DNA from 2 places in the Ornithinibacillus jepli genome. Region 2 is predicted to be linked to the other one. Evidence: a T-box and tRNA genes for the amino acid it is inferred to sense, from the RefSeq annotation. Region 2 holds a T-box; the other holds one or more tRNA genes.
What was found. The T-box of region 2 lies ahead of serS (serine--tRNA ligase). A T-box ahead of a tRNA ligase gene usually reads a tRNA of that ligase, here a tRNA-Ser.
Positions count from the first base shown of each region.

Region 1 (16,332 bases), on a different contig from region 2:
GAAAGAAGTAGTAAATATCGTACTATACCCTATATTTGCAGGCATTTTAGAAATGATGAAACCAGCACTGAATGGTCCAACCATTCCCCCTAAAGACTGTAATACACCTAGAAAGCCATTGAACAAATCTCTAGTTTCCGGTTCTGTTATTTCAAAGGTTAGTACATTAAATGCCAACCAGTAAAAACCATATCCAATACCTAATAAACTTCCTAACAAAAAATTAAAATATGCTGCTTTGTCACCTATTATTAATACCATTAAAAAAAATAGCGATAGAAAGATAACACCTAACCTTAATACTATTACTCGGTCCACTTTTTTCGCAATTTTTCCGGCGGCTATAAAAGTAAGTGGTTGAAAAATAAATATGGCTAAATTATAAAAAGCTATCGTATAGTAATTACCTTCTGCTTGTTTCCATAAGTAGACATTTACAAAAGTATTGGATAAATAAATTCCTAGTGAATATAATCCACCGATTACTAATAATAGTATTAGGTCCCTATTTACCTTTGTTTTCCCAAAAACATACTGTAAGGTTTTTTGCATATTGAATTGCCCCTTTTCTCTCTTTCCTTAGTGTAAGCAATTCAAATATAGATATACAAAATAAAGAGGAGGACACATAGTTTAACACTATGTGTCCTCCTCTAAGTTTACCAATAAAGTTTTATTTAGCTTCGTTATAGTTTTTAGTTACTTCATCCCAGTTTACTACATTCCAGAATGCAGCTACATAATCAGGACGTTTATTTTGATAATTTAAGTAGTATGCATGCTCCCAAACATCAAGTCCCAAAATAGGAGTTTTACCTTCCATTAAAGGAGAATCTTGGTTTGGAGTACTTGTTACTTCAAGTTCACCGTTACTTACTACTAACCATGCCCAACCTGAACCAAAGCGAGTTTTAGCAGCATTTTCAAATTCCGCTTTAAATTTATCGAAGCTACCAAATTTACCGTTAATTTTATCAGCTAATTCACCAGTTGGCTCCCCGCCACCATTTGGAGATAGAACTTTCCAGAATAAGCTATGATTATGATGTCCACCACCATTGTTACGTACTGCTGTACGAACGCTTTCAGGTAATGCATCAAGATTGCTTACTAATTCTTCAAGTGTTTTATCTTGAAGATCAGAATGCCCTTCAAGAGCAGCATTTAAGTTTGTTACATAAGTATTATGATGCTTTGTATGATGGATGTTCATTGTTTCTTTATCAATTGTTGGCTCTAATGCATCATATGCATAAGGTAATTCAGGTAATTCAAATTTTGCCATTTCGAAATATCCTCCTTCAAATATATGTTATTCAAGGGTATATCACCCTTTACATGAAAGACTATCAGAGGTTTCCAGTTCTTGCAAATTATTTGCCCATTAATTATCCTTTTACAACAAAAAAACAAGCAAAGTGCTTGTTTGAAATGATGGCTTGGGACGGAATCGAACCGCCGACACATGGATTTTCAGTCCATTGCTCTACCGACTGAGCTACCAAGCCTAAATATTATGTTGTTAATTCAATATTTTTTTTAAAATCAAAATAATATGTATGGAGGAGGTAGAGGGATTCGAACCCCCGCGCGGTTTGACCCGCCTGTCGGTTTTCAAGACCGATCCCTTCAGCCAGACTTGGGTATACCTCCGAGTATACATGGTGGACCCTGCAGGACTCGAACCTGCGACCGATCGGTTATGAGCCGATAGCTCTAACCAACTGAGCTAAGGGTCCTTTATATATGGGGCGACCGGTGGGAATCGAACCCACGAGTGCCGGAGCCACAATCCGGTGCGTTAACCACTTCGCCACGGCCGCCATGATGTTAAACAAATGATAGTAATGGTAGCGGCGGAGGGGATCGAACCCACGACCTCACGGGTATGAACCGTACGCTCTCGCCAGCTGAGCTACGCCGCCATTTTTTTTGGCTCCACAGGTAGGATTCGAACCTACGACCGATCGGTTAACAGCCGATTGCTCTACCACTGAGCTACTGTGGAATAATTCATAATAAGTTGTTAACTTGTCTACTATTTAAGTGGCACGAGATATAATATAACATGTTCAAACATTCGTGTCAACAACTATTTTACAATTAAAATATGTATTAAAAAAGGGTGTATTGAAAACGACAATAATTACTATATCACCTTTAAATAAAAATATCAATAAAAAATTTAAAAAAATAAAGAGAGGTTGATACCTCCCTTTATTTTTATTGATCCCCTAATACTGCTTCTGCAATATTAACTGCATGGTCGCCAATTCTTTCTAGGTTTGAGATTATATCTACAAAGACTATACCTGCAGATACACTACAATCCCCTTCATTCATACGAATAATATGCTTTTTCCGATAGCTACGTTCCATTTTATCAATTTGATCTTCTTTTTGAACTACTGCTAAAGCTTCTTCACGATTGTTCGTATCAAGAGCCTTGACTGCTTGTTTAACAGTAGACATTGTTAAGTCAAACATATTATTTAAATCTTCTTGTGCTTTATCAGTTATGATAACTTTGTTAGAGATTTTATAATCAATTAGCTCTACAATATTTTCAAAGTGGTCGCCAATTCTTTCTATATCTCTTACAGTATCCATTAAGATAGTGTGTTTTCCACTTTCAAATTCTGATAAAGACCCACCAGAGATGTCGATTAAATAATCAGTAATACTCCTATCTAAACTGTTTAATGCCCCTTCAATTTGTAATGCCATATCAGCATGCTTTGTTTGGTTAGTTGAAAGGTATAAACTAGTCTCTTCCATTCCTTGATAGGCATATTCACCCATACGTACCACTTCTGCTTTTGCTTGGTCTAATGCAAGGGCAGAAGATTGTTGGATGAAGATGGGATCTAAATGTTTCGGCTTATACTCAATCGTTGTATCTTCACCAGGAACTAGCTTTGTAACTATCCAAGCTAGAAGTCCTATAAACGGGAATTGGATAATAGTATTTAACACATTAAAACTTCCATGTGCAAACGCAATAGTCATTTCCTCGTTTAGTGAAAAATGACTTTGTAAATAAATAACATATTGCGTAAATAAATTTAATAATAATAAAAATATTGTTGTTCCTACTAAGTTAAAAATCACATGAACAAAAGCAGCGCGACGAGCAGCAACTGTAGCGCCTAAAGAAGCCAGGACAGCCGTAATCGTTGTACCGATATTATCCCCAAATAGAACCGGTAAAGCAGCCTTTAAAGTAATTGCTCCTTCAGCATACAGACCTTGTAATATACCAATTGTTGCACTTGAACTCTGTACGATTACAGTAAATAGAGTACCGATTACAACCCCTAATATAGAGTGCTCACTCATGCTTATCGTCAATTCTTGAAATGCTTCTAAAGTTCTTAATGGCTTCATACCACTACTCATTAACTCTAAACCGAAGAATAGGGATCCAAAGCCAAAGATTACTTGCCCAATTGCTGTAAACTTTTGATGTTTAAAGAAAAAGATTATTAACGCACCAACAGCAATAATCGGCAAAGCATATTCCCCAACATCAATTCCAATAATAAATGCCGTTATCGTTGTGCCGATATTTGCACCCATGATAACACCTATAGCTTGTCTTAACGTCATAAAACCAGCACTAACCAATCCAACTGTAAGGACTGTCGTACCTGAACTACTTTGAATTAAGACCGTTACTACTATACCAGCAAGTACTCCTAAAAATGGGTTACTTGTAAACCGGTCTAAAATTTCACGCAACCGATCTCCAGCTGATTTTTGTAATCCATCACCCATATATTTAATACCTAAAAGAAAAATACCTAAACCACCGATGAATTCAAAAATCAGTGTCTGCACATCTATTTCCAATGGATATTCGCCCCTTTAATAAGTTCTTTTATGTATTCCCAAATAAAAACACACCCTAACTATTATTTATAAAATCAAACGTTTTGTAAAGGAATTATTAAAAACTTTACATAAAATTTACATTAGGGATTATTAATATAATTTTATCTCAATAAAATTATTGTGTGTTAAATGTAAAAAAATAATCCTTAAGATTTGACCTTAAGGATTATTTTTTGGTTCTACTAGTATTTTCGTACCATCTACTTGTGTAATGAGGACTTTAGTATCTCTAGGTATCCACTGCCCATTCGATACGGCACTATAATCTTTATTTCCTACTTTTATCGTTCCAACGGGACGCAAATCATTTAAAGTGACTGCCTCTTGGTGTAATAACGCTTTGTACTCATCATTTAAAGAATTATACCCTGCTTCACTCGTTAATTTATCCTTTAACGTTATTTTATTCCACATATCTCTACGCTTGAAAACTTTTAAGAAGAAAAGTGATCCTGCTGTTCCTAAAAGAACACCAAGTACAGCGTAGGCTCCTGCAGCGAAATTTGGAGCCGGTAATGCTACTGCTGCAATCATACTTGCAGCACCTATAGTAGCGAGGGTTCCATCATTTAATACTTTTCCATCAATAACAATTAGTGCTATACCAAGAAAATATATGACAAGCATAAGAATAAGGGAGTTAGTTTCCAAATATACTGAGAAATATACGGTAATAAATCCAATACCTAATAAAGCAAAAATACCACGCATATTAACTAATACTTCACCTATTAAAAATAAAGTTGCTAATCCAGTAATAACTAGTGCAATCCACTCTTGAGAAAATATTTCCATATTCTTCTCCCTCTCCAAAGTAAAATAAACTTTCTACTACATACGGTTATACATATAAAATGGTTTCATAATAAGGAGTAAATCATGAAAAAACTCATTCTTTATATTTTTATTATACTATTATTAATAAGTATCTATAAAGATTTGAATGTTGGAACAAATACTTACACATCAAATAATACAGGTGAAAACGAAAGTAACTCCATGAGCACCAATAGTCGCTTTGACGTTATTAAAGTAAAAATTGAATCAGGCGATACAGTACTAACCGTGATAGAGCAACTCAATCCTAATATGGAAAATTATAATACAGGAGATATATTAGCCGATTTCTATTCATTGAATCCAAATGTTGATCCAAATAAACTTAAGCAAAATCACTTTTACTTTTTCCCTAAATATGAGGAAATCAAAAAGAAAAAGGCCAGGAATTAACCTAGCCTCTTCTTCTAAACGAAAGGTAATATAAACAGTGTAATCAATATAGAGACTGCTCCAGCAACGATCGCAATATTACCAAGCGTATTCGCATTGCGACTTCTCGCTATAAACCCGACAATTATCCCAGCACCACCCAAAAGAATCGGTGCCCAGAAGAATGATGCGATTGACAACACTAGTGCAATCCAACCAATTGACGTGTTAGCTTCCGTTTTATCCTCGTCAATTGTAACATTTCTTCTGTAATCATCTGCAGTTAATTCAGCAGCAGTTTCCTCGTCACGACTACTGAAAATTCCATCTGTATGACGGGAAGTGTAATCATCTTCACCATGATTTGGAGCATTCTCAACGTTGTTGGTACGATTTTTATCGTCCATAATTGACCTCCTTCTAAGTGATGAGGTGCAATTATAGTTTATGATTAAAAACAAATCTTATAATGTTACTTTTTACCACCATAGGGAAAAGTCTATTTTACATCATAATGTGATAAACAAGTTGTTATTTACTTCACTTCAGCATATAGTGTTGTACAGAGGGGTGTTTACATGTCAATCTTTATAAAACAAATTATCCTCAATAAAATGAGGCAAATTACACCAGAAGATGTAATCGAATATTCAGGGCAATATGGTTTTTCCATTTCACGACAACAAGCTACTGATATAGCCACCTATGTACGAACAAAAAGACTCAATCCATTTGAAAGTAAAGAAAGGGAGAAAATGCTTCAAGATTTAAGTGAAATTACTGACCGACAAACAGCATTAAAGGCAAACAAACTTTTCCATGAGTTAATCAAATCATATGGGCTAGAGCACTTATTTAATTAAAAAGCTACCTTAAAGGATTTTCCTTTACAAGGTAGCTTTTTCTATTTATTGGTTCATAATAATTTCTTGTAGGTCAGGATTAAATGATCCATTACGAATCATTTCGATTTCGAATTTATATGGTGCCTTTTTATTCTTCTTATCCAAACCAACATATGGGGTTTCTAAAATTTTTGGTAACGATTGTAATTGCGGATGATGAATAATGTAATGTAATGCATCAAAGCCAATATGTCCGAATCCAATGTTTTCATGACGATCTTTATGTGCACCACGTTCATTTTTAGAATCGTTAACATGTACAACCTTTATTCTGTCGACACCAATTATCTTATCAAATTGTTCTAATACCCCATCGAAATCATGAACAATATCATAACCAGCATCATGGACATGACAAGTATCAAAGCATACAGATAATTTATCATTATGGGTAACACCATTTATTATTTCTGCAATTTCTTCAAAGTTTCTACCAATTTCGGAGCCTTTCCCTGCCATAGTTTCTAAGGCAATTTGTACGTTATCATCCCTACCTAGCACTTCATTTAAACCTTCAATTATTTTTTTTATTCCTTCCTCAGGACCAGCCCCAACATGTGCACCCGGGTGAAGAACGATTTGTTTCGCACCAATTGCTTCTGTTCGGTCTATCTCACTCCGCAGAAAGTTAACTCCTAATTCAAAAGTTTCTGTTTTCGTGCTATTCCCGATATTAATAATGTATGGTGCGTGGACTACTATATCGTCAATTCCGTTTTCTGCCATATGGTTAAGTCCAGCTTCAATATTTAATTCTTCAATCGGCTTTCTTCTAGTGTTTTGAGGTGCACCCGTATAAATCATAAATGTATTGGCACCATAGGATACCGCTTCTTCACTCGATGCAAGAAGCATATTTTTTCCACTCATTGATACATGTGAACCTATTTTTAACATGACGATGTTCTCCCCCATTATTTCTTTTTATTTTTACCTCTAATTAAATTTTTCTTAATCGATTCCTGTTGTCTTTTCATTTTTTTCTTGTAACCAGGTTTTACTTTTTTCGGCTTACGAACTTTTTTCCATGCTTCTTTTTCAACTTCAGTCGTTGTCTTAAGCCGAAGGTTTCTTTCATTCCAAGCCTTCGCATCTTTCCATTCACCATTTCTTACATCATAAAAGACAAATTCCAATCCCTTTTGTTCGAGCTTTTCTATAAGTTTTAAATCTTCATCTCGATAGAGACTAACTGCAGTCCCTTCCATTCCAGCCCTTGCTGTTCTTCCAACACGATGGATATAGAATTCTTCTTCTTTTGGTAGTTGTGCGTTTATAACATGACTTACCCCTTTAATATCAATTCCTCTAGATGCTAAATCTGTTGCAACGATATATTGATATTTAAGACTTTGTATTTCTTTTAATATTCTCTTTCTTTCTCTAGGTTGCAGTCCACCGTGGATAATTCCCACGTTCAGACCTTTTTCTAATAGCTTTTCATGTAATTTATCGGCATTCTCTTTACCATTAGTAAATATAATCGCGATATAAGGATTGATAGCTTCCGAAATTTGAAAAATAATTTCAGCTTCATCTCGATGTTTAACTGCGATTAAACGATGCTCCATTGTTTCAGGTGACAATTCATTTGCTATTTTTACATGAAGTGGATTTTCCAAATATTTCTTAAAGAAGTGTTCCAATCGTTGTGGAATAGTTGCAGAAAATACCATTAATTGTATACCTTGCTTGCAACGAATTAACAGTTGATCTAATGTTTCAATGAACCCTAAATCAAGCATTAAATCGGCTTCATCAATTACCAATGAATTGGCAGAATAAATGGTAATTGCCTCATCCTTAACTAAATCTAAAATACGTCCTGGAGTTCCAACTATAATGTGAGGAGGCTCTTTTAATTTGCCAACCATTTTTTGCTTATCAGTACCACCGACCAACAACTTCGCCTTCCACTCTTCTTCCTTGCCAGCAAGTTTGATAATCTTTTTTACTTCATCATATAACTGTGTTGCTAGTTCACGCGTAGGAGCAGTAATGACACTTTGTACTTCATTTTTGCTCCCATCTAGTTGGTTAAATATAGGAAGTAAAAACGAATGTGTCTTCCCAGAGCCTGTATGGGATTGTCCAATTACACTTTGACCTTTCAGAATAGCAGGAATTATTTTCTGCTGAATTTCAGTTGGTTGCTGAAATTCTAATTTTTCTATCACGTCTAATATACCTGGTTGTAATGATATTGATTTAAATGTTCTATTCATAAAAAAACTCCTTTTAGTGCCTCACCTAAACTAAATTACTATCGATATTGAAATGGGTCTGTATTCGTCTCCGAAATGATTATTTCAAGTGATTTGTCTATGGTAGCATCTTCTTTTATTTTTCGCTCTAAATATTTTTTCGTACCAGACTTCATTACTTGTTCTATATAATGCCCCGCATCGATAACAGAAATTCCCATTTCTATCGCTTCTTGTGCAAAATGAAAAGACATATCACCAGTAATCAAAACATCCGCTTTCTTTTGTAATGCAGGATATATATATTTTTCACCGCTACCACCTAAAATAGCTATCCTTTTTATTGTACGGTCCAAACGGCCTGACACACGTAAATTTTCTATATTTAATGCCTCTTTTACCACGTTAACAAAGGCTTCTAAAGTAGTTGGTTCCTTTAATCTTCCAACTCTTCCAATGCCAAACTTCTCCCCATCATTTTCTAAAGGGTATACATCATATGCAACTTCTTCATAAGGATGAGCAGCAATCATTGTTTTTAATACGCGAGACAAGATTGATTGTTGTACGATTGTTTCAACCTTAATCTCATGTACCTTTTCAAGTTCATGTTGCTTACCTATAAAGGGATTTGCTTCACTTAAGGGGATGAACGTACCTATTCCTTTTGTTTGGAATGTGCAATGACTGTAATTGCCAATATGACCTGCACCTTCTTTTGCAAGTGCATCTGTTACCATTTCCAAATGTGTTTCAGGCACAAAGACAGTAACTTTATACAGTATTTCACGAGTTGTTTCTACTAGAATGTCTCTATCTTCAACTCCAATTAAATCAGCTAACATATCATTAACTCCACCATTTGCAACATCCAAATTTGTATGTGCTGCATAAGCGGTAATATCATGTTGAATAAGCTTCTTAATAATTCTTCCCCGCCAGCTATCAAGATTTAGTTGTTTTAATGGTTTAAATAATATTGGGTGATGGGCGATGATTAGGTCTACATTTTTCTCGATTGCCTCATCAACTACTGATTCTAGTATATCTAAAGTGATCATGACTTTTTTTACTGGTTTAGTATGTGACCCTATTTGCAACCCTACATTATCCCAATCGTAAGCAAATGATTTCGGTGCAAAGTCTTCCATTAATTTAAAAATATCAGAGTTAGTTATCGTTTGAGCCATTACGAAGTACCTCCTCTATCCATTTTAACTGTTCTTCAAATTGACCTATTTTTACTGTATCTTTCTCCTTTGCATTTTTCATTTGGTTTATGATACGTACTAATTTATTACGTTCGGAATTCCATTTTTTATTGAATAATGCATTTCTTTTTGTTAGTAAGATTGGTCCAAAGAGCAATTGTTGCTCAGATAGTGAATAAGTATCTTCAACTTTTTTCCCAACAATAATCTCATAAATGTGTCCATTTTCTTCTAAAATAGCTTCATCTTCTATTATATAGCCATTGTCCAAATACCAACTGCGTACATTCCTTTCATCCACATTTGGTTGTGCAATGATAAGATTAACACTACCCAGCTTATCCTTTCCATTTTCAAGGATAGAACGAATTAATGCTCCTCCCATCCCCGCAATAACAAGTTGTTTTACTTCATCTTGTTGTAGAACAGAAAGCCCATCACCTAACCTAGCATCTATAACATCACTTAATTGATATGTATGGATAGTTTCCTTTGCACTAGCTAAAGGACCTTTATTTACTTCACCAGCGATAGCACGTGCTGAAGGGTCCTGTTTACAGACATAACAAGGAAGATATGCATGATCGGAACCAATATCAGCAAAAATTGCTCCTTTTGGAAGATAGGAAGCAACCTGTAACAATCTTCTGGACAGTTTAATCTCTTCAGTCATGAGTAACCTCCAATTATACATCGATATATAAAAGAAAAGCCTTCTGTATTATATCAGAAAGCTTTCCCCGACACTATTTATTTCTTTTCACTTAACCATTCTGAAATGATGGCTATTTCTTCTTCAGCTAATGTACCTTGCTGCGCAGGCATACCGCCTTCTGTACCATTTGTGATGATATTTTGAATTTCATCTAATGATTTATCAGCTCCAATAGTTCTTAAATCAGAACCCAAACCACCAGAAAGATCTGCCCCATGACAGCTCATACAATTCGCTTCATAAATTTCCTCTGGATTTTCCATAATTGCTTCTTCAGCTTGTCCTTCATCGCCACCAGCAATCTGATCCCTTTGATTAATACCTACAAATGAAATAATAATTACTGCTAGTATCCCTACAATTGCAATCATTGCAAAGGGGATTAATGGGTTTCGTTTCATTAGTATTTCCTCCTTATGTATCCCCGGAATAAAAAAATATTCCACATAGCTATATCTATTCTATATGAAAATCGCTTTAGTTGAAAGAAAAAAGATGTGAAAAGTTTAAGAACAATAAAATAAAAATTGCCAAACCACTAGAAGCCATCAAATATCTATATTGTAATTTTCTACCTAATAAAAACCAACAAACAAAATTAATAAGAAAAAATATGATGGTTAAATACTGATTGATATGAAGCATATCTAACACTAAATCTGTCAAGAGTAACAGCATAATAAGCGGTACAATAATCGAGATATGTACGAATTTAAGGCTTCTTTTATAAAGGTAACGGAATACTAAAAAAGCATATCCTATAAAAAGAACTAAAATACTCAGTTGCAAAATGAATTTAAATTGAGTAAAATAAACTACAAGAAATGAAAACGGTACCATCAATACTAACAAAGTAAGTTGAATATAAAGGGAAGCCTTATATTTCGATATCTTGTTATCGTATATCGTTTCATCTTCCCCTTTTGTATATAAGGCAAGTAAGAAATCACACTGTGATTCAGGAAGTAATTTATGATCCTTCCAATATTTGATTTCTTTTACAATTGTACGAGTACGATCATCTGCCAAACCACATCACCCCAATGCAGATAAACAGCTACATTACTAAAAAAAGAAAGGAAAGTCATTGCTCTAGATTCATGACCAATGACTAACCGATTTAATCTAAAAAGTCTTTTAATCGTTTACTACGACTAGGATGTCTTAGCTTACGAAGTGCTTTAGCCTCAATTTGACGAATTCTTTCTCGAGTTACACCAAACACTTTACCAACTTCTTCTAATGTACGTGTACGACCATCGTCAAGACCAAATCGTAATCTAAGAACATTTTCTTCACGGTCAGTTAGGGTGTCTAGTACATCTTCTAACTGCTCTTTTAATAATTCATAAGCAGCATGGTCAGATGGTGAGATAGCTTCTTGATCTTCAATAAAGTCACCTAAATGGGAATCATCTTCTTCGCCAATTGGCGTTTCAAGTGATACTGGTTCTTGAGCAATTTTTAATATCTCACGAACTTTGTCTGGGGTTAAATCCATTTCTTCACCAATCTCTTCTGGTGTAGGTTCGCGTCCTAAATCTTGAAGTAACTGTCTTTGAACACGGATTAGTTTGTTAATTGTTTCGACCATATGAACCGGTATACGGATTGTCCTTGCTTGGTCTGCAATTGCACGAGTAATTGCCTGACGAATCCACCAAGTAGCATACGTACTAAACTTAAATCCTTTTCGATAGTCGAACTTTTCGACGGCTTTAATTAATCCCATATTCCCTTCTTGAATTAAGTCTAGGAAAAGCATTCCTCTACCTACATACCGTTTAGCGATACTTACAACTAATCGCAAGTTAGCTTCAGCTAACCGCTTCTTAGCCTCTTCATCACCTTGCTCGATGCGAGTTGCTAACTCTATTTCTTCAGTTGCAGATAATAGATCTACACGGCCAATTTCTTTTAAGTACATTCTTACTGGATCGTTGATTTTTATACCTAATGGTACACTAAGGTCATTTAAATCAAATTCTTCTTCTTTTTCAATTTCTTTCATTTTAGGGTCATCATCAGACTCACCTATTACATCTATACCTTGGTCAGCAAGGTTTTCGTAGAATTCGTCCATTTGATCAGGCTCAATCACAAAACTTGAAAGGCGATCAGCGATTTCTTCGTAGGCAAGAACGCCTCGTTTCTTACCAATTTCAACAAGCTGTTCTTTGGCTTGCTCTAAAGTTAACTCAGGCTCATTATCTTTTGTTTGAGAAGTTTTATTGTCAGCCATGAGTCCCCCTCCTTCCATACTACTTGAATCAATTTAAATGCTTAACTTGTCTTTGTAATTCTATAATTTTTAGTGCTATTTGAGCTGCTTTAATTGGATCTTGCTGCTGTTCAGCTAATCGTTGTTCAGCTTTGAGTTGTTTAATACTTACCCCTGTACTACTTTCATTACGAATTATCTGTATATAGTCATTAATCTCTTTATCGCTTATGTCAGTTTGGGTAGGAATTAACGCCAGTTCGATAACCACTTTTCTTAACTTCTCATCCGTTATTCGCTCAATGAACATACTAACACTTTCAGGATTATCCTCTTCATAAAACGCGTATAAATAAGTAGCAATAATTTTATGATCATCAATATTAAATGAAACGCCAATTTCCTCTTGAACTTTATCTGCGATGGTCCGGTTCTGAAGCATATATGCCAAAAGCTGTCTTTCAGCATTATGATAAGCTGGTAATAATTTACCCCTTGACTTTTCTACTTTATTAGTATATCTGTCTTTTTCCCACTTATCCTTGCCAGCACCTAGTTTTTGTCTTTGTTGTTCTATTTCTTCAAGCAAGGTTTGAACTGAGATGTTAAATTCGGCACTTAGTTCCTTCAAATAGAATTCTCTTTCGACTGAGCTTTCTATTTTAGCTAGTTCTTTGAGAATTTCTTCCACATATTCTATTCGATCGCCTTCTAGACTTAGGTTATAATCCTTTTTTATATACTGCATATAAAAGCTCATAAATGTTTGACTTGCTTCTAATACCTCTCGTTTAAAAGCATCTCCACCAAACTCCTTTATATAACTGTCAGGATCAAGGTTATTCTTCAGACTAGCTATTTTCACCTGACAACCTGTTTGTTGAAGTAACTTAGCAGCTTTGTATGTAGCTTCAATTCCTGCATTGTCACCGTCATAACAAATTATTACGGTTTCCGCATATCTCCCAAGAAGCTTCGCTTGGATTTCTGTAAGGGCCGTTCCCATTGTTGCCACAACATTATGAACCCCAGATTGATATGCAGAAATAACATCCATGTAACCCTCAAACAATACAACCTCATTTTGTTTTCGGATATGCTTTTTAGCTAAATCAAAGTTGTATAACATTTTCCCTTTTTGAAACAAATCCGATTCAGGGCTATTTAAATATTTCGGTTCTTGTCCCTCCATCGCCCTTGCTCCAAAAGCTACTGTTTTCCCCAAGTGATTCCTAATCGGAAAAACTACTCTACCTCTAAATCGGTCCGTGACGGAATCATCCTGCCCTCTAACGAGTAGACCATATTTCACCAGCATTTGCGGATGAAAACCTTTTTTTTCTAAAAACGTCGCGATAAAATCTTTCGTATTTGGAGCAAAACCTAGTTGAAACGTGTCAATCGCTTCAGTGGTAATTCCCCTTTCCTGAAGATAATCTAAGCCTTGTTTACCATCCTTAGTATATCGAATTAGATGATGATAAAGTTTCATTAACCATTCATGTGCGGAAAGTACTTGTTGGCTTTCCTTAGATAGCGATGATTCTTGATTAATGGCATCATTTGGAAGTTCTATACCAGCTCTTTCAGCAAGATGTTTAATTGCTTCATAAAAGTTAAAACTTTCAATTTCCATTAAAAAAGTGAAAACATTTCCACCTTTTCCACAACCGAAACAGTGGAAAATTTGCTTTTCTTGTGAGACTGAAAAAGAAGGAGTTTTCTCACCATGAAACGGACAAAGCCCCAAATAATTCCTGCCTTGTTTCTTTAATTGAACATATTCTCCAATCGTATCAACAATGTCATTAGTACTTCGAATTTGTTCAATTAATTCTTCAGATATTTGGTTCGCCATATAAACCACCAGATCTTTAAGATTTCATATTTATATTAATTCGATATCCCCCTAATAAATTCCTTCATAATTCGACAACTTTTTTGTGTTTGTCGAAAAAAATACCTTCTATTTTGAGAAAACTCTTAGAAGGATATTGAAGTCATCTTGAGTTGCATGAAGGTAGTTGTGCCATATTATCCTAAAAATATATAGTCCTGGACTATATTTAATTAGTCTTATAATACTATTCTACAAAAAAATGCAGATTCCTTCTTTAAAATGAATGTTTTATTTTTCAGAATATCTTATATAGTGACCCTATACTATTGTATACAATATCAACTATTTTTACACAAAAATTTATTATAATACATTTTCTTGAAAATTACTATTAAAATATGCGGTTCTTTAAAAAAATATCACTTTTAAACCAGTATAAAAGAGCATTCCCTACAGGTAATGCTCCTAAAACACCAAATTATTCTTTTATTAAACCTAGAATGTGGTTAGCAGTTTCTTCCACTGCTTTGTTTGAAACATCAACCACTCTACATCCAATTCTATCCACAATTTTATCAAAATAATCCAATTCTTGGTGAATTCGTTTGATATTAGCATATGTTGCTTGATTGCCAAGTCCTAAAGCCTTTAATCTTTCTTTTCGAATATCATTTAGTTTTGTTGGTTCAATCCTTAATCCAATACATTTCTTCGGATCCACCATGAACAGCTCCTCTGGAGGTTCGACCTCGGGCACTATCGGTATGTTAGCAACCTTTAAACGTTTATGTGCAAGAAATTGAGATAAAGGAGTTTTTGAAGTTCTGGATACACCAATCAAAATTATATCTGCTCTAGAGATACCTCTTGGGTCTCGACCATCATCATACTTTACTGCAAATTCAATCGCTTCAACTTTTCTAAAATAATCTTCATCTAATTTATGAACAAGCCCAGGCTCTTGACGAGGTTTTTTATTGAAGAATCTTTCCATCGCCTGTAACATAGGGCCCATTATATCAATTGCTTCAACATTTACTTCTGATGCTTTCTCATTTAAGTAATCACGTAATATTGGATCAACTAAAGTAAACCCGATAATACCGTTAGCATCTTTTGCACGATTTAACGCTTCATCGATTGTCTGTTTATCTTCCACATAAGGAATACGTTGAATTTCAAGACTATATGTAAACTGACTTAATCCAGCCTTAATAACTAGCTCGGCCGTTTCCCCAACAGAATCAGACAAAACAAAAACTTTCTTTTTCGTATGCATTCGCATCATCCCCCTAGGGCTAGATTTGATTACTTGAAATTAATTCCACAAATACATTAGTAATTGTTGTTTTCGTTACTCGACCAACAACTTCTAATCCATTTGGTGTATCCTTTACTACTGGTACCCCATCAATTTGTTTATTAATTAAATTTTTGGCCACATCAATTAATAAGTCTTCTTTCCTACATACCGTAATATTTGGCATTCTAGTCATAATGATATGAACAGGAAGAGCACTTAAATCCTGCTTCCCAATAGCTGCACGCAATAAATCTTTACGCGATACAACTCCAGTTAGACATGAATTCTCATCAACAATAAATAATGTACCTACATCCTCTAAAAATATAGTGGAGATTGCATCATATACAGAAGAACTCTCTTGTACGACTATTGGTATCGAATGATATTCATGAACTTTAAACTTTTTAATTTTTTCTGTAAGTAATTCTGAGCCAGTTTTCCCAGTGTAAAAATAGCCAACTCGAGGTCTTGCATCTAAAAATCCAGCCATAGTTAATATAGCAAGATCTGGACGTAATGTAGCTCTAGTGAGATTCAATTGTTCTGCAATATGCTCACCTGTAATTGGACCATTGTTTTTAACAATTTCTATTATTTTTTCTTGACGATTGGATAATTCCACTATTCCACACCACCCAACGGTTTAAAAGAAAAGCGTAGGGCGCTCGTTTTGAAACGCCCGAAGCTATGCATCTTTGGATTTTCACTTACCTAAATTTTTAAAAGACATACTATTTCTAATAATATTATAGCCTACATAGACCGGAAAGAAAAATTAGTATATCCATTTAATTAAAAATGTTGCTTCCACTCAATAGCATTTAAGT
Region 1 covers NZ_JBFEGG010000001.1:1,223,569-1,239,900, forward strand. The annotation lists gene AB1K81_RS06380 (MFS transporter) at 1-552, opposite strand, end outside; gene AB1K81_RS06385 (superoxide dismutase) at 674-1,285, opposite strand; tRNA gene AB1K81_RS06390 (tRNA-Phe) at 1,436-1,508, opposite strand; tRNA gene AB1K81_RS06395 (tRNA-Ser) at 1,561-1,653, opposite strand; tRNA gene AB1K81_RS06400 (tRNA-Ile) at 1,663-1,739, opposite strand; tRNA gene AB1K81_RS06405 (tRNA-His) at 1,748-1,823, opposite strand; tRNA gene AB1K81_RS06410 (tRNA-Met) at 1,849-1,925, opposite strand; tRNA gene AB1K81_RS06415 (tRNA-Asn) at 1,934-2,008, opposite strand; gene AB1K81_RS06420 (Na/Pi cotransporter family protein) at 2,224-3,852, opposite strand; gene AB1K81_RS06425 (NfeD family protein) at 4,054-4,689, opposite strand; gene AB1K81_RS06430 (hypothetical protein) at 4,774-5,124, shown strand; gene AB1K81_RS06435 (hypothetical protein) at 5,139-5,510, opposite strand; gene AB1K81_RS06440 (DUF2624 domain-containing protein) at 5,682-5,966, shown strand; gene AB1K81_RS06445 (deoxyribonuclease IV) at 6,012-6,905, opposite strand; gene AB1K81_RS06450 (DEAD/DEAH box helicase) at 6,923-8,233, opposite strand; gene AB1K81_RS06455 (Nif3-like dinuclear metal center hexameric protein) at 8,272-9,402, opposite strand; gene AB1K81_RS06460 (tRNA (adenine(22)-N(1))-methyltransferase) at 9,383-10,096, opposite strand; gene cccA (cytochrome c550) at 10,174-10,539, opposite strand; gene AB1K81_RS06470 (hypothetical protein) at 10,616-11,167, opposite strand; gene rpoD (RNA polymerase sigma factor RpoD) at 11,259-12,380, opposite strand; gene dnaG (DNA primase) at 12,409-14,217, opposite strand; gene AB1K81_RS06485 (pyruvate, water dikinase regulatory protein) at 14,678-15,478, opposite strand; gene ccpN (transcriptional regulator CcpN) at 15,498-16,127, opposite strand; gene glyS (glycine--tRNA ligase subunit beta) at 16,298-16,332, opposite strand, start outside.
Region 1: it encodes a tRNA-Ser, which carries the amino acid that the T-box ahead of serS (serine--tRNA ligase) is inferred to sense. The anticodon was not compared.

Region 2 (16,332 bases):
CAACAAATATTAATATACATGATTTAAAATTTAATGTCAACACGATTTATGCGTTTTTTTGTCGGTATTTAAATATAAAACTTTTCTTATTTGAGAGATAATTTTTATTGTTGCCTGTCCTATAGTTCTCATGCCATGTCCGTGGCGGGAATACACTTCGCTTTTACTTTCAGCACAGGGGCGACATCTGCTCGAAACTACCTCGCAGTGTCTACCTTGCCGCGGGCGGCTGGTAAGCCTCCTCGTGCTATCGCACTGCGGGGTCTTACCGATGCCTTTCCTCCCGCTGGAGTCTACGTGTATTCCCGCCACTCATAGCAATAAATTTTATCCTAATTCCTATTTGACTAGCACACTAACTAATAACATAAAAACTTTACTTAATAAACTCCACTCCACCCATATATGGCACTAGTACTTCTGGTACTTTGACGGTGCCGTCTGGTTGTTGGTTGTTTTCTAGGATGGCTGCTACGGTGCGGCCGATGGCTAGGCCTGAGCCGTTTAGGGTGTGTACGAATTCTGGTTTGCCGTTCGGTTCTCTTCGGAAACGAATTCCTGCACGTCTTGCTTGGAAATCTTCAAAGTTAGAGCAAGAAGAGATTTCACGATACGTGTTTTGGCTTGGAATCCACACTTCAATATCGTATTTCTTTGCAGCTGTAAATCCTAAGTCACCTGTACACATGCTCATCACGCGGTATGGTAATTGAAGTAGCTGTAATACTTTTTCCGCATGTCCTGTTAATTCCTCTAACGCTTCGTAAGAGTCCTCAGGCTTAACAAATTGCACTAATTCTACTTTATTAAATTGGTGCTGACGGATTAAGCCACGTGTATCACGGCCAGCAGAACCCGCCTCTGAACGGAAGCTTCCACTAAATGCTACATATTTCGTAGGTAAATCTTCGACACTTAAAATTTCTTCACGATGATAGTTCGTAACTGGTACTTCAGCAGTTGGTACCATGAAATAATCCCAACCTTCTAATTTAAACGCATCCTCCTCAAACTTTGGAAGCTGTCCTGTACCAGTCATGCTTGCACGATTTACAATCGTTGGTGGTAGCATCTCTACATAGCCATGCTCATCAGCATGTAAATCCATCATAAAGCTCCATAAAGCACGCTCTAATCTAGCACCAAGGCCTTTATAGAATACAAAACGGCTACCGGTCACTTTTCCAGCACGTTCAAAGTCAATAATATCTAGATTTGTTGCAACATCCCAATGGGCCTGTGCTTCAAAATTAAATGCTGGTACCTCTCCCCATGTGCGAGCTTCAATATTATCATCTTCATCTTCACCAACTGGAACACTTTCATGTGGGATATTTGGAATCGATAACATGATTGTATTTAATGTTTCTTCAATTTCTCTTAATTCATCATCATATTCTTTAATTTGATCGCCAACCTGGCGCATTTCTTTAATGGCTTCATCCGCATCTTTCTTTTCCTTTTTCAGCTGAGAAATTTGCTTCGTAACCTCATTACGCTGTGCTTTTAAAGCTTCTGTTTTCGTAATTAATTCACGACGACGTTCGTCTAATTCGCCAAAGCGATCTAATTCCGATAAATCTTCACCGCGATGTTGTAGTTTTGCTTTTACTTCTTCAAAATGATTGCGTAAATACTTCATATCTAACATGGTAAATTCCTCCTTATTTTTAAATACAAAAAAACCCTCATCCCAATAATAGGGACGAGAGTTGATATTCCCGCGTTGCCACCCTTGTTGAAGAGAAATCTCTTCCGGCTCATTCGTGTTAACGGCACGTAACCGGGTTTACTTACTGTTCGTTCGGTAAACCAGTTCCAGGATGGATTCACAGTAGATTTACATCGATTCACACCAACCATCGACTCTCTTGAGAAAATAATACTGTTACTATTTCCTATCATCACTTTTCAAACTCATGTTTTAGTTAATCAATATATTAGCTAATTTTTGTGTAAAGTGCAAGTTTTTATCCTTAGTCTACTAACTATTTTTTACGATATGTAGACTACTATACATAAAACATATTTACTTTGAGGGTAGAGTGTGGCTATATAAAAAGTAAATAAGGGGAGGGGTTCATTTGAAAATTGTACTGGATGACTTAACAAACCCGAAAGTGATCGAGTTAATCGAAGGACATCTACGGGAGATGGCTAACATATCACCACCAGAGAGTATTCATGCACTCGATATTAATCGACTACGAAAGCCTGAAATTACTTGTTGGAGTGCTTGGGAGCAAGATGAACTAGTAGGGTGTGGTGCTCTTAAAGAAATTGATAGAGGGCATGGTGAAATTAAATCTATGCGGACATCCTCGCTACATTTGAGAAAGGGAGTTGCTAAGCGAATCTTGGAACATATTATAGTAGAAGCTAGGCAACGCGGATATAAGCGTCTTAGCTTAGAAACTGGCTCCATGGATGCCTTTGAACCCGCTAGAAGACTGTACAGAAGCTTTGGGTTTCTTTATTGTGATCCTTTTGCCGATTACGAAGAGGACCCAAATAGTGTATTTATGACAATGGAATTATAGTTATAATTCAAAAAAAGAGGTGGGATTTAACTAAATAGTTCAGGTATAAAGCTGAATAATGCACCTTACCAGCACCGGAAATATACGGAGACTCCTGCGGGAGGAAAGGCATCGGTGAGACCCCGCAGTGCGAAAGCACGAGGAGGCTCACCAGCCGCCCGCGGAAAGCGTAGTATATTTCCGGTGCGTGGTAGGTGCACTATGTTTGGTTACTCGATTGACTAAAATATTTTTGTTATAGCCTCACTATTTTTTAAGAAAACCAACCTTTAACTGTATCCACGATAGAAGAAAAGATTCCGCTGAAGAAATCACCGATTGCACCTAATGTTAGCATGAACCAATTTGCTTTTTCTACCGTCTTTTCCGCAACAATATCAACAGTTAAATTATCAGCATTAAAGATATAGCCGTAATCATTTTCACCAGTATAAACTAGTTTTGCAGTACCAATTTTATCGCCCTTTTTAATTGGGGCTATCAAATTACCATCTTCATTTAATAAGTCTTTATCAATACTATATTCCAAGCTATAAAGCTCTTCATCGCCACTTTTTACTGGAAGAGAAATACCTTCTTTGATAGAAATATCTACTGTATCTTCTTTTCCTTTCGCTACTGGAATAGACTCTTTTCCTTCAAGCTGATATCCCGCAGCAAATAGATCTTTCTTTTCGAATTGACTGAAGCCATAATCCATTAACTTGGCTGTTTGTTCAAAACGAGCTTCCTTACTGTCTGTCCGCATGACAACCGTGATTAATCGATTGCCATTACGTTCAGCTGTACCAGTAAACGTATAACCAGCAAGACCTGTATAACCCGTTTTTAGGCCGTCAATTCCTTCATAATAAAACTGTTGTAAATAAGATGCTTCATGTGGCAACATCCAGTTTAAATTTTCAACAGTATAGCCTTCAAAATCATCCTCAATACGACTTGAAATTTCAAGTGCATGTGGAAATTCATTAATTAAGTTATATGCTAACAAAGCTAAAGAACGAGCAGAAAGCAAGTCTGTCCCATTCGGATCTGTTCCTTCTGGATAATTATCACCTAGTGAACTATTGTCTAGTCCCGTTGAGTTTACGAATTGATAATCTGGAAGACCCATTTCCTCAGCCTTTTGGTTCATACGTTTTACAAATTCACCTTCAGAACCTGAAATTAGTTCTGCAAGAGCAATCGTTGTTCCATTATCGGAAAAGATAGCCATTGCTTCATATAATTCTTTTACGGTATAACTTTTATCTTGTGTTAATCCAATTCCTGAAAACTCAGGGTTGGCAGAAATGCTATATGCATAATCACTAATTTGTGTTGTTGTTTCCCAAGTAATTTCCCCGTTTTCAATTGCTTCCAAAACAAGATATTCTGTCATCATCTTGGTCATACTTGCTGGTGGAAGTGCAATGTCAGGGCTTTTGGCATATAGTACTTTTCCCGTCTCCGCATCAACTAAAATAGCTGATTCAGCATCTAATTCTAATTCTTGTGCTTGTGTATTCATAGGTTGTGACATAAATGATGTTGTTGCGATTAAGACAACGAGAAACATCATAAATAGTTTGGAATAGATCTGTTTCACTTTGGTAACCTCCACCCTGTAATGAAATGCTTGTATTTTTATAGAACACCTTTTGTATTTTATCATAAAATAGGGGTTAGAAAAACTCTGATCTTGGTTTTGTGTCGTAATTAGTCAAATTTACTTATAGGTATCACTTTTCAGTTGTGTTCCTTTATAAAATCCAAATTTAATTATATATATATTGTATTTGTAGAGAATTTGAAGGGGGATTCTATGAAAAATAAAGTAGTACGGGAATTACTAATTCTTATAGGGGGGTTTATTTTGCTATTCATTTCCTACACGATCATTGATTCTATAAGAAATGCCCCTTTTGATTTACTGGATAATACACGACAAGCTATATTTGTCATTGTTTTTATTAGAATTTCACTATGGTTGATACGATGGAGTGGCCATTCAAATAATTCTAAATCCACCACAAGCAAAAAACCGAACTAATTCAAATTCTACAGAAGGAATAAAATTAGTTCGGTTTTTTCATGTGTTTCAACTTAATCTATTATATGAATTATCCTTTTAAAGAATAATTCGGTGCTTCTTTCGTAATTTGGACGTCGTGTGGATGGCTTTCTTGTAAGCCGGCGTTTGTTATGCGAATGAATTGTCCTTCTGTTCTTAGTTGGTCTATTGTTGGCGTTCCACAATATCCCATTCCTGAACGTAAACCACCGATTAATTGATGGACTGTATCTGCTAGAGGTCCTTTGTAGGCAACTCTTCCTTCGATACCTTCTGGAACAAGCTTTTTCGCATCAGATGATTCTTGGAAGTAACGATCTTTAGAACCAGCTTTCATCGCGCCAACTGAGCCCATTCCACGATAAACTTTGTATCTTCTGCCTTGATAAATTTCGGTTTCACCAGGACTTTCCGATACTCCTGCAAACATACTACCAAGCATGACAGCATGTGCTCCGGCTGCGATGGCTTTGGTAATATCTCCAGAATATTTAATTCCGCCATCTGCAATGACAGGAATGCCGTATTCTGCTGCCGCTTCTGCACAATCATAAACTGCAGTAATCTGTGGTACACCAACACCTGCTACTACTCTAGTCGTACAAATAGAACCTGGTCCAATTCCTACTTTTACGATGGTTGCGCCAGCTTCGATTAAAGATTTTGTAGCTTCTGCCGTTGCGACATTTCCTGCAATAATATCTAGTTCTGGATAAGCTTCGCGAATTCTTCTTACTTGGTCTAATACACCTTGCGAATGCCCATGAGCTGTATCTACGACTACAACATCAACACCAGCATTTACTAATGATTCAATCCGCTTCATCGAATCTCCTGTTACCCCAACAGCTGCACCAACTAATAATCTCCCTTGGGCATCTTTTGCAGCATTTGGAAATTCAATCACTTTTTCAATATCTTTAATGGTAATTAAGCCTTTCAGAATGCCATCTTCATCCACTAACGGTAATTTCTCTATCTTATACTGTTGGAGAATGTTTCCCGCTTCATCTAGTGTCGTACCAACTGGTGCCGTCACTAAATTTTCGCTAGTCATGACTTCAGAAATTTTAATTGAATAATCTTGAATAAAACGTAAATCACGATTCGTAATAATACCTACAAGCTTCTGTTCCTGTTCGTTATTTACAACTGGTACACCAGAGATTCTATATTTACCCATTAAATGTTCTGCGTCAAACACTTGATGGTCCGGTGTTAAAAAGAATGGATTCGTAATAACGCCACTTTCCGAACGTTTGACTCGATCTACTTGTTCCGCTTGTTCTTCGATAGACATGTTTTTATGAATGATTCCTAAACCACCCTGTCTTGCCATCGCAATTGCCATTGTTGCTTCCGTAACCGTGTCCATCCCTGCACTAATTAATGGAGCATTTAATTTTAAGTTCGGGCTTAAGATAGTACTGACATCAACTTCGCGAGGTAGAACTTCGGACTTAGCCGGTATTAATAATACATCGTCAAACGTTAATCCTTCTTTCGCAAACTTATCCTTTCTCATATTAATCCTCCTCATTTATTAATCAGGAACTAAGGTAAAAGAATATAAAATCTATCTTTAGGAAAAACTAATACGTATATCTATTGTTATATACAATACTGGAACATAAGAATAATTTCAATATACAATCTCTGGTAATTAAATGTTCATATTTTCAAATTTTTCTATCAAAAAAAGAGGACGTATTTATGCGGTTTTTAGAAGATATTAATTCGTTTTATACGTATTTACAATCACAACAAACAGCTCAGAAATATTTATACCAGTGCTATCAACAATTAGAAGATGTCGATTGTGATAGAAAGAGCTATGAGAATTGTAATGTTTTTATGTATTGCTTACATCACGGAAGAGAATATTATCGTGCTGGTGAGAAACTTGATACGGTTTTAAAGCCTGTCATGTTTTTTTATGGGATGGCCCATCTATTAAAAGCATGTCTACTAACAAAACGGCCGGATTATCCAGAATCAACATCGGTTTTGGCTCATGGAGTATCTGCTAGAAAGCGGAAAAAGAAAGACTATAGCTTTTTAGAAGATGAGGTGAAGCTTCAGCATAAAGGATTATTCCCGTACTTTTCTCAACATTTATTCGGAATTACTAAACTACCATTTGAAAAAATGACAATGCGGTCTCTGTTTAGTTTAATTCCCGAACTAATCTCGTATTTCGAATTAGAAGAGGAAAAAAGCCTAATTAGAATTGGGAAAGTAGGGGATGATACACTCCACATTCCAAAGTCGATTTGTGATGACTACTATATGACGGAAAATGCTATCGTAAAACGGTTAACGGCATATTTACCGATAAAAGAGACGATAGAGGAGAAGGATTGTTTAAAGCTACATTTATCTGAGCCTTTCATACAAACGGTAAGTCCTTTTCCAATGGACTTGAATCATATCATATATATGCCCACTGATCGAAATCTTTTCTTTCCCATATCTGAAATCATGGTGCATTATTTGCTTTTATATAATCTTAGTATGTTATCCCGCTATGAAGCAGAGTGGTGGGGGGAGTTACTAGCAACGAAGCCAGATGCTGATTACCCATTTATATCAAGCTTTTTAGATATTACACAAAAAAAGATACCTATCTTAATTGGGAAATATTTATACAAAAAAATAGAGGGCATGTAGTCCCTCTATACAATTTCTTTAATATGCAAATTATGATGATTGCTTAATGTAATTATTTCTCCGTTATCTAAACGGACAATTGGTCTAGTTGGTTGTTTTTGATCAATAAAGACGATTTCTCCTACTTGATCATTGGATAGGACAACCTTCGTTCCGATGGAAAAATTAGCGATTGCGTCAACAAACACTTGCACAACTCTTGGATCTAGCTTACTAAATTGATCCTTTTGGAGCTCTTCAATTACTTTAAATGGTGATTGTTTCTCACGGTAAATACGATCACTTGTCATTGCATGGTACATATCACAGACTGCAATAATTCTTGCAAACCCGTGAATTTTATCCTGTGATAGCCCTAAAGGATAACCGCTTCCATCTTTACGTTCATGATGCTGTAAAACTGCTAGTTTAACGGCATATGGTATAGAAGAGATGTGTTCCACCATTCGATACGAATAGGTAGGGTGATTTCGTATCTCTAACTTCTCCTCGTTCGTTAAGACACCTTCCTTGTTAAAAGCAAAGTCACCTAACTTCACCATTCCTACATCACTTAAAAGACCTGCTAATCCGATTTGGAGCCATTCTCCTTTTTGATAACCCATCTTTTTCCCTAAATAGGCGCTAAGTACGGATACGGAGACACTATGATGATAGAAATAATCTTTTTTATTAGCATATTGATGGAGTGTATATACTTCTGAACCTATTTCATCCATTCGGTCAAGTAAAGGTAAAATAAGGTTCCGTACAGCTAAACTTTCAATCGTTTTTTTGTTTCTCCAGGATTTAAATAGCTTTTTGTATTCGTTCACTACGTAAAGATAATGTTCTTTAAAGGGTAGCTGAAGGAAATTAATGGTTGTTGATTCTGATTCAGGTGATTCTGTTTTTTCGTCGATAGAGTCGGGCTTAAATGGTGCACCATTGTTCAATAAATTCGAAACATCTACATGTTCGACCAAAAATTTATGTAAGACAGTGATATGTTTTTCTGTTAGTTCGGTGTTTTTTGGAATTATTGGGCGGTTTGTTTTTCCATTGACGTCTCGTAATAGGATACATCCTGGAACTAATTGAGATGGTGAAACACGCATGTTATTCCCTCCCTTTTATTAATAGAGGCTGGGATAAAAATGTCCCAAGCATAGACCCGATTGTTACAGCATCTACCCCGCTTCCAGAAATGCACTGCGCTAGTAAAGTACTAAATTCGGATTATCTAGCTATATCCCAACCTCAATTAAAGACTACTATTCGTCTATATCATTTTCTGTTGTTTCGTTTACTTCTTCTCCGTTTGGAGTTTCTAGATCTTGTTCTAGTTCTTCTTCTTCATCTTCGCGGTCGATTTTTGCGACGGTTGCTACTTCTTCGCCTTCTTGTAGGCGGATTAGGCGGACGCCTCGTGTGTTTCTTCCGGTTTGAGAGATGCCTTCTACTGGGATACGGATTAGTACGCCAGCTGCTGTTATAAGCATAATATCTTCTTCACCTGTTACAGCTTGTACGGATACGATATAACCGGTATCTTCTGAGACTTTTGCGGTGAAAATACCTTTACCACCACGTTTCGTAATACGATATTGATCTTCTGGCGTACGTTTACCGATACCTTTATTCGTAACGTGTAAAATTTGTAAGCCATCTTCTAAAATCTCCATCGATACTACTTCATCGTCATCACGTAAGGAGATACCACGAACACCGGTTGCAGTTCTTCCCATTAATCTTACTTGTTCTTCTGGGAAACGAATCAAGTAACCATTCTTCGTTGCAATCATAATATCCTTCGTACCGTCTGTTAAACGAACAGAGATAAGTTCGTCATCATCACGTAATCCTAGAGCTATAAGTCCGCCTTTACGAATATTGGCGAATTGAGACAAGCTCGTACGCTTGGAGATACCTTGTTTTGTCGTGAAGAAGAAATTCAAGTCCTCACTGAATTCATTCACAGAGATAACCGCATTAATCCATTCTTCTTTTTCAATTTGAAGAAGGTTAATAATTGGTAACCCTTTCGCAGTACGGCTGTATTCTGGAATCTCGTATCCTTTTACTTTGTACACTTTTCCTTTATTCGTAAAGAATAGAATCGTGTCATGAGTAGAAGTAGAAACAAGATGCTCTACGAAATCATCCTCATTCGTACCCATTCCTTGGATACCTCGTCCACCACGTTTTTGCACGCGATATGTGGAAGATGGAAGACGTTTAATATAGCCTTTATGGGTTAAGGTAATGACGATATTTTCTTCTGGAATTAAATCTTCATCTTCAAAGAAATCAGCTCCGCCAACCGTAATTTCTGTGCGGCGTTCATCACCATATTTCTCTTTAATTTCGGTTAATTCTTCACGAATAATTTCTAAAACCTTTTCCTCATCAGCTAATACGCCTTTTAATTCTTCGATTAGTTTTTGTAAATCAGTATATTCATTTTCAATCTTTTCACGCTCTAAACCAGTTAGGCGTTGCAATCTCATATCTAGGATTGCTTGTGCTTGTTTTTCGGATAATTTAAAACGTGTCATTAAGCCTTCACGCGCGATATCCGCTGTTTTCGAATTACGGATAAGGGCAATTACTTCATCCAAGTGATCTAAGGCTATACGTAGACCTTCTAGAATGTGTGCTCTTGCTTCTGCCTTTCGTAATTCAAATTCCGTACGGCGTCTAATGATAACTTTTTGGTGGTCTAAGTAATGATGGAGACATTCTTTAATATTCAATACTTTAGGAATACCGTTTACTAGAGCTAATGTATTCACACCAAAAGTAGTTTGTAATGCTGTGTATTTATAAAGATTGTTTAATAAAACATTAGCATTTACATCACGACGTAATTCCATCACGATACGCATACCATTACGGTCTGACTCATCGCGAAGGTCTGTAATACCTTCAATACGTTTATCTCGAACTAGTTCGGCAATTTTTTCGATTAGTTTTGCTTTGTTCACTTGGTACGGTAGTTCGGTTACAAGTATGGTTGATTTACCATTAGCTTGTTCCTCAATTTCTACCTTCGCACGAACGGTAATAGAACCTTTACCAGTTTCATAGGCTCTACGAATACCACTACGTCCTAAAATAATCCCAGCAGTAGGGAAGTCTGGACCTGGTAAATGATTCTCCATAATCTCATCAATCGAAATATCAGGATCTTTACTAACAGCTAAAACAGCATCAATGGTTTCTCCTAAATTATGTGGCGGAATATTTGTTGCCATCCCAACGGCAATCCCAGATGCACCGTTCACTAAAAGGTTCGGGAAACGGGCAGGGAAGACTACTGGTTCACGCTCTGAGCCATCATAGTTATCTTGATAATCAATCGTGTCTTTATTAATATCTCGTAGTAATTCCATCGAAATTTTAGACATTCTTGCTTCGGTGTAACGCATGGCAGCTGCAGAATCACCATCAACAGAACCAAAGTTTCCGTGTCCATCGACTAATGGATTACGATAACTAAACGGCTGTGCCATACGTACCATTGCTTCGTAAACGGCAGAGTCACCGTGTGGGTGGTACTTCCCGATAACTTCTCCAACGATACGGGCTGACTTTTTATACGCTTTATCCGAATGCATACCTAAATCATTCATTGCATATAATATTCTTCGATGTACAGGCTTCATTCCATCGCGTACATCTGGTAATGCACGGGAGACGATTACACTCATCGCGTAATCTAAGAAGGATGTCCGTACTTCTTGGCTAATATTAATTTCTTTTACACTTTGACGTTCTTGATCCGCCATCGATTTAAAACCTCCTGATAATGTCTGGACAAACTAATCGTTCAAACATTTTTGGAAACCGATTCTACCGGTTCCCTTATTTCAAATTAGTAAATTTAAATATCCAAGTTTTTCACATATTGTGCATTTTCTTCGATGAATTGACGACGGGGTTCTACTTTATCCCCCATCAACATATCAAAAACTTGATCGGCATCGATCGCGTCTTTTAATTCTACTTGTAATAACGTACGGTTTTCTGGGTCCATCGTTGTTTCCCAAAGCTGTTCCGCATTCATTTCTCCAAGACCTTTGTAACGTTGGATACCTGGTTTTGGTATATCTGGTAATTCATTTAAAATTCTATCTAGCTCAGCATCGTTATACGCATAGTGAACTGCTTTTCCTTGCTGTACCTTGTAAAGAGGTGGTTGAGCAATGTAAATATAGCCATGCTCGATTAATGGACGCATAAAACGATAGAAGAATGTTAATAGTAATGTTCGTATATGTGCACCATCAACATCGGCATCGGTCATAATGACAATCTTTTGGTAACGTGCTTTTGTAATATCAAAATCATCACCAATACCGGTTCCCATTGCAGTAATCATCGAACGTACTTCCAGGTTAGATAAAATACGGTCTAAACGTGCTTTTTCTACGTTCAAAATTTTACCTCTTAGCGGTAAAATCGCCTGGAAATGTCTATCTCTACCTTGCTTCGCAGAACCACCCGCTGAGTCACCCTCAACGATGTATAATTCACTAATTGAAGCATCTTTAGATGAGCAGTCTGCCAGTTTACCTGGTAGATTGGAAATCTCTAGCGCACTTTTTCTTCTCGTTAAATCACGTGCTTTTTTCGCAGCAGCACGGGCACGAGAAGCCATTAAACCTTTTTCTACGATTGTTTTACCAACCGAAGGATTTTCTAGTAAAAACTTAGAAAATAGCTCACTGAATACCGAATCGGTAATCGCACGAACTTCACTGTTTCCTAGTTTTGTTTTGGTTTGTCCTTCAAACTGTGGATCCGGGTGTTTAACTGATACGATAGCGGTAATTCCTTCACGTACATCATCACCAGTTAAATTCGCCTCATTTTCTTTCATTAGACCACTTTTACGAGCATAATCATTAATCACACGGGTTAAACCTGTCTTAAATCCTGACTCGTGTGTTCCACCTTCATACGTGTGAATATTATTCGCAAATGAGTAAATGTTACTTGTAAAGCCTTCGTTATATTGAATCGCTACTTCCACGCTGATTCCTTGGTCTTCCCCTTCTGCATAGAAAGGCTCATGAAGTACTTCTTTATTGCGGTTAATATACTCGACGTATTCACTAATTCCGCCTTCGTAATGGAATGATTTTGCCTCTTCACCAGTACGTTTATCTTCAATCGAGATGCGAATTCCTTTATTTAAAAATGCTAATTCACGAACACGTTGTAAGAGAGTATCTAAATCATACGTTGTAGTTTCGGTAAAGATTTCAGGGTCTGGCTTAAAGTGAGTAGTAGTTCCTGTATAATCCGTTTCTCCAACTACTTTTAACTCACCAGTTGGCACACCACGTTCAAATCCCATAAAGTGGATTTTACCATCACGATGAACATATACTTCTAAATTCGTTGATAGGGCGTTTACTACTGACGCACCAACACCATGTAGTCCACCAGATACTTTGTATCCGCCACCGCCGAATTTACCACCGGCATGGAGTACAGTCATGATTACTTCAACTGCTGGTTTACCCGTTTTCTTTTGAATATCAACCGGAATACCACGGCCATTATCTTTTACGGTAATACTGTTATCCTCTTCGATAATAATTTGAATATGATCACAATAGCCTGCAAGTGCTTCGTCGATACTGTTATCCACGATTTCCCAAACTAAGTGATGAAGACCTTTTTCACTTGTAGACCCGATATACATCCCTGGTCTTTTACGAACTGCTTCTAAACCTTCTAATACCTGTATCTGATCGGCATTATATGACTGTTCTGCATTTACTTTTTCTTCCATTGCCTTTTCCACCTACATTCTAATTATTCAAGCTCTAGATCCTCTGAATAATCGTCTAATTTACTAATTGTTGAAATCATACTTGCCCGTTTCTTTAAGGTTGCAACTGACAATGTACTGAAATACAACTGATTATTCGTAATAACGACTGACTTGGCACCAACTTTAGGCCCAAGGATTTCTTCCTTGTTCGCTGTCATCATCTCGTCCATGATGGTGGATGATGAAATAATATTATGGTCAACGATGGAGACGATATCTTTTGACCGAATAACATTGCCATTTCCAATATGAATAAACAAATTTTACTCCCCCAAAAAGTCACCATATACGTTTCTTTAGGTGGTGACGCTTCCGTTATGGACTCTGAAAATATCTGCTTTTTCCAAGGTTTCATGATGAATACCATCAACACTTGTCGTCGATACGAAGGTTTGAACCTTACCTTGAATCGTATTTAAAAGATGTGATTGTCTAAAATCATCTAATTCACTTAAGACATCATCTAGGAGGAGGATTGGATATTCTCCTACTTCACTGAAAATAAGATCGATTTCAGCAAGCTTTAAAGACAAAGCGGTTGTCCGCTGCTGACCTTGTGACCCATAGGTTTGGACATTTTTTCCATTTACATAAAAAACAATATCATCCCGATGTGGTCCTGATAGTGTAGTTCCTCGTTCAATCTCTTTTTCTATAATTTGGTTAAATTTCTCTCGATAACTACTTTCTATTTTCTCCTTAGATGCTGTTTCTAATACTTCTATCGACGGGGCATAAACAATCTCAAGTTCTTCTAACTCATGGCTTATACCATGATGAATCGGCTTTGCCCATTTCCGGAGTAAATCAATAAAGGCAAAACGACGTTCTAAAATCGTACTAGCATGCTCAATTAATTGTTCGGTTAGAACATCCAGCATGACCCGATTCATACTTCTATTTTTCTGCATTTGCTTTAACAAATGATTTCGCTGTTTTAGTACTTTTTGAAAATGCCCTAGATGATAGATATAACGCGGTTGAATCTGCCCGAGTTCCATATCGATAAATCTTCTACGTATTTGTGGAGGTCCTTTTACGAGTGTTAAATCTTCAGGTGCAAACATGACGACGTTTAAGTTACCAATATAATCACTTAATCTTCTTTGTTCTAAATGATTTAATTTCGCTTTTTTACCTTTTGCAGAGATTACGATTTCAAGTGGAATCGATTGATTTCGTTTTTTTACTCTACCCTCTATTTTAGCATAATCTTCGTCCCAACGGATTAATTCTTTTTCTTTTGGCGTTCTGTGGGATTTCGTAAATGCTAGAAGGTAAATAGCTTCCATTAGGTTCGTTTTCCCTTGAGCATTTTCACCAATGATGACATTCACTTTATCAGCAAATGTAAGCTCAAGTTTTGGATAGTTTCGATAATTAGTTAAGGTTAACTCTTCAATATGCATGTATATTCCTCATTTAGGAACTAATCTTTTTGGACAACGATAAAAGATCCAGCACCTTCAATTTCCACGACATCATCCGGGTAAAGTTTTCTTCCGCGGCGATGTTCTAATTCACCATTTACAATGGCACCCACGTCCTGTAAAAAGGCTTTTACCATACCACCAGATTCTAAAATATTGGTTAGTTTGATAAATTGGCCAAGGGTGATATATTCCGTATTAATTTCAATTTGTGTATGCAATGTAATCACCAGCTTCTGTTGATATTTGAAATTATCGCTTATTCCTATTTTACTAAAGTTTTTGCTATAAGGAAAGGTATGACCCCTTAAATTACCTGTAAAACGTTTATATAGCCTTAAAAATGCCTCTTAAGTGCATAAAAAAAAGCTTTTATCACTCATTTTTAGTGATAAAAGCTTTTTTTATTTATTCTATGATTAAGATTAGCTGTTCTACCCCCGCTCCGGAAATATACTTCGCTTTCCGCGGGCGGCTGGTGAGCCTCCTCGCTCGTTCCGAGCTGTGGGGTCTCACCGATGCCTTTCCTCCCGCTGGAGTCTACGTATATTTCCGGAGCTGATAAAGTTGATTGCTTTATACAAACTGTTAGAGATTTTTAATAAAATTATATTTTAAAGAAAAGAATCCATAATTTATAGCACTGAGCGTAGTCTATTCTTGCCGCGGACTATGCATGTGATATAAATTAAAATCTACTTATCCACATGTTAATAAGTTCTAACAGGTAAGATCAGCTGTAGCATGGATGGGTCGTTGACTGGGCGGATGATGAATGGTCTCATTGCGCCAGTAAAATCAATTTTCACCTCATCAACTTCCATTACTTTTAATGCATCCAGCATATATTTCGAGCTAAAGGAAATTTTTAATTCTTCTCCTTCGATCGATTGCACGGAAAGTTCTTCCGAAACATGTCCAACTTCTGGTGAATTACTCGTAATTTCTACGATATTCTGATCTAATGTTGTCAGTTTTACCACATTATTTCGTTCTTCACGAGCAAGTAAAGAAGCACGATCAATACTACTAATTAAATCTTTTGTTTTCACATGAAGAATAGTTTTGCTTTGTTCTGGGATTAATCTAGAAGTTTCTGGGTAGTTTCCATCTAGAATTCTAGATAAGAAGTTTAAGTGTTTTGTTCTAAATAGAATTTGATTGTTTGTTACACTAATTTCTACCGTTTCTTCTGATTCATCTAATATTTTATTTAATTCATTTAAGCTTTTTCCAGGTACAACAATGCTTTCAAATTGAACATTTGTTGAGCTAACTGGAACTTCTCTTGAAGCTAAGCGGTGACTATCTGTTGCTGTGAAAGATAATTTGTTATCTACTAACGATAATTTAACACCAGTTAAAATCGGTCTCGTTTCCATAGATGATACCGCAAATACAGTTTGTTTAATTAAGCTTTTTAACAGATCAGTTGGAAGTTCAAAGCTATCATCTGTTTGTAGCTTAGGTAGCTGCGGATACTCTTCTGCATCTTGTCCATTTAAGTTATATTCTGCTTTACCGGAACGAATGGTTACTTTTAAGTTTTCATCCGCTTCAATTTCTACGTGTTGTTCTGGTAATTTACGTACGATATCTGGGAAGTATTTTGCGTGTAACACGATACTACCTTCTTCAATATCTTCAACATTTACAATGCCATCTTCTTCAGCAGGAATATAAGATTCAATCGAAATATCAGAATCACTTCCTGTTAACGTAATACCATGCTGTTTCACTTCCATTTTCATTCCCGTTAAAATTGGAATTGCTGTTCTAGAAGATATAGCTTTCATTACATCTTGAACACTA
Region 2 covers NZ_JBFEGG010000002.1:642,805-659,136, reverse strand. The annotation lists gene serS (serine--tRNA ligase) at 377-1,651, opposite strand; T-box leader at 1,699-1,914, opposite strand; gene AB1K81_RS11380 (GNAT family N-acetyltransferase) at 2,085-2,540, shown strand; gene AB1K81_RS11375 (D-alanyl-D-alanine carboxypeptidase family protein) at 2,794-4,128, opposite strand; gene guaB (IMP dehydrogenase) at 4,643-6,118, opposite strand; gene AB1K81_RS11365 (YaaC family protein) at 6,307-7,263, shown strand; gene AB1K81_RS11360 (HD-GYP domain-containing protein) at 7,269-8,360, opposite strand; gene gyrA (DNA gyrase subunit A) at 8,517-11,033, opposite strand; gene gyrB (DNA topoisomerase (ATP-hydrolyzing) subunit B) at 11,129-13,048, opposite strand; gene remB (extracellular matrix regulator RemB) at 13,072-13,350, opposite strand; gene recF (DNA replication/repair protein RecF) at 13,387-14,499, opposite strand; gene yaaA (S4 domain-containing protein YaaA) at 14,520-14,741, opposite strand; gene dnaN (DNA polymerase III subunit beta) at 15,231-16,332, opposite strand, start outside.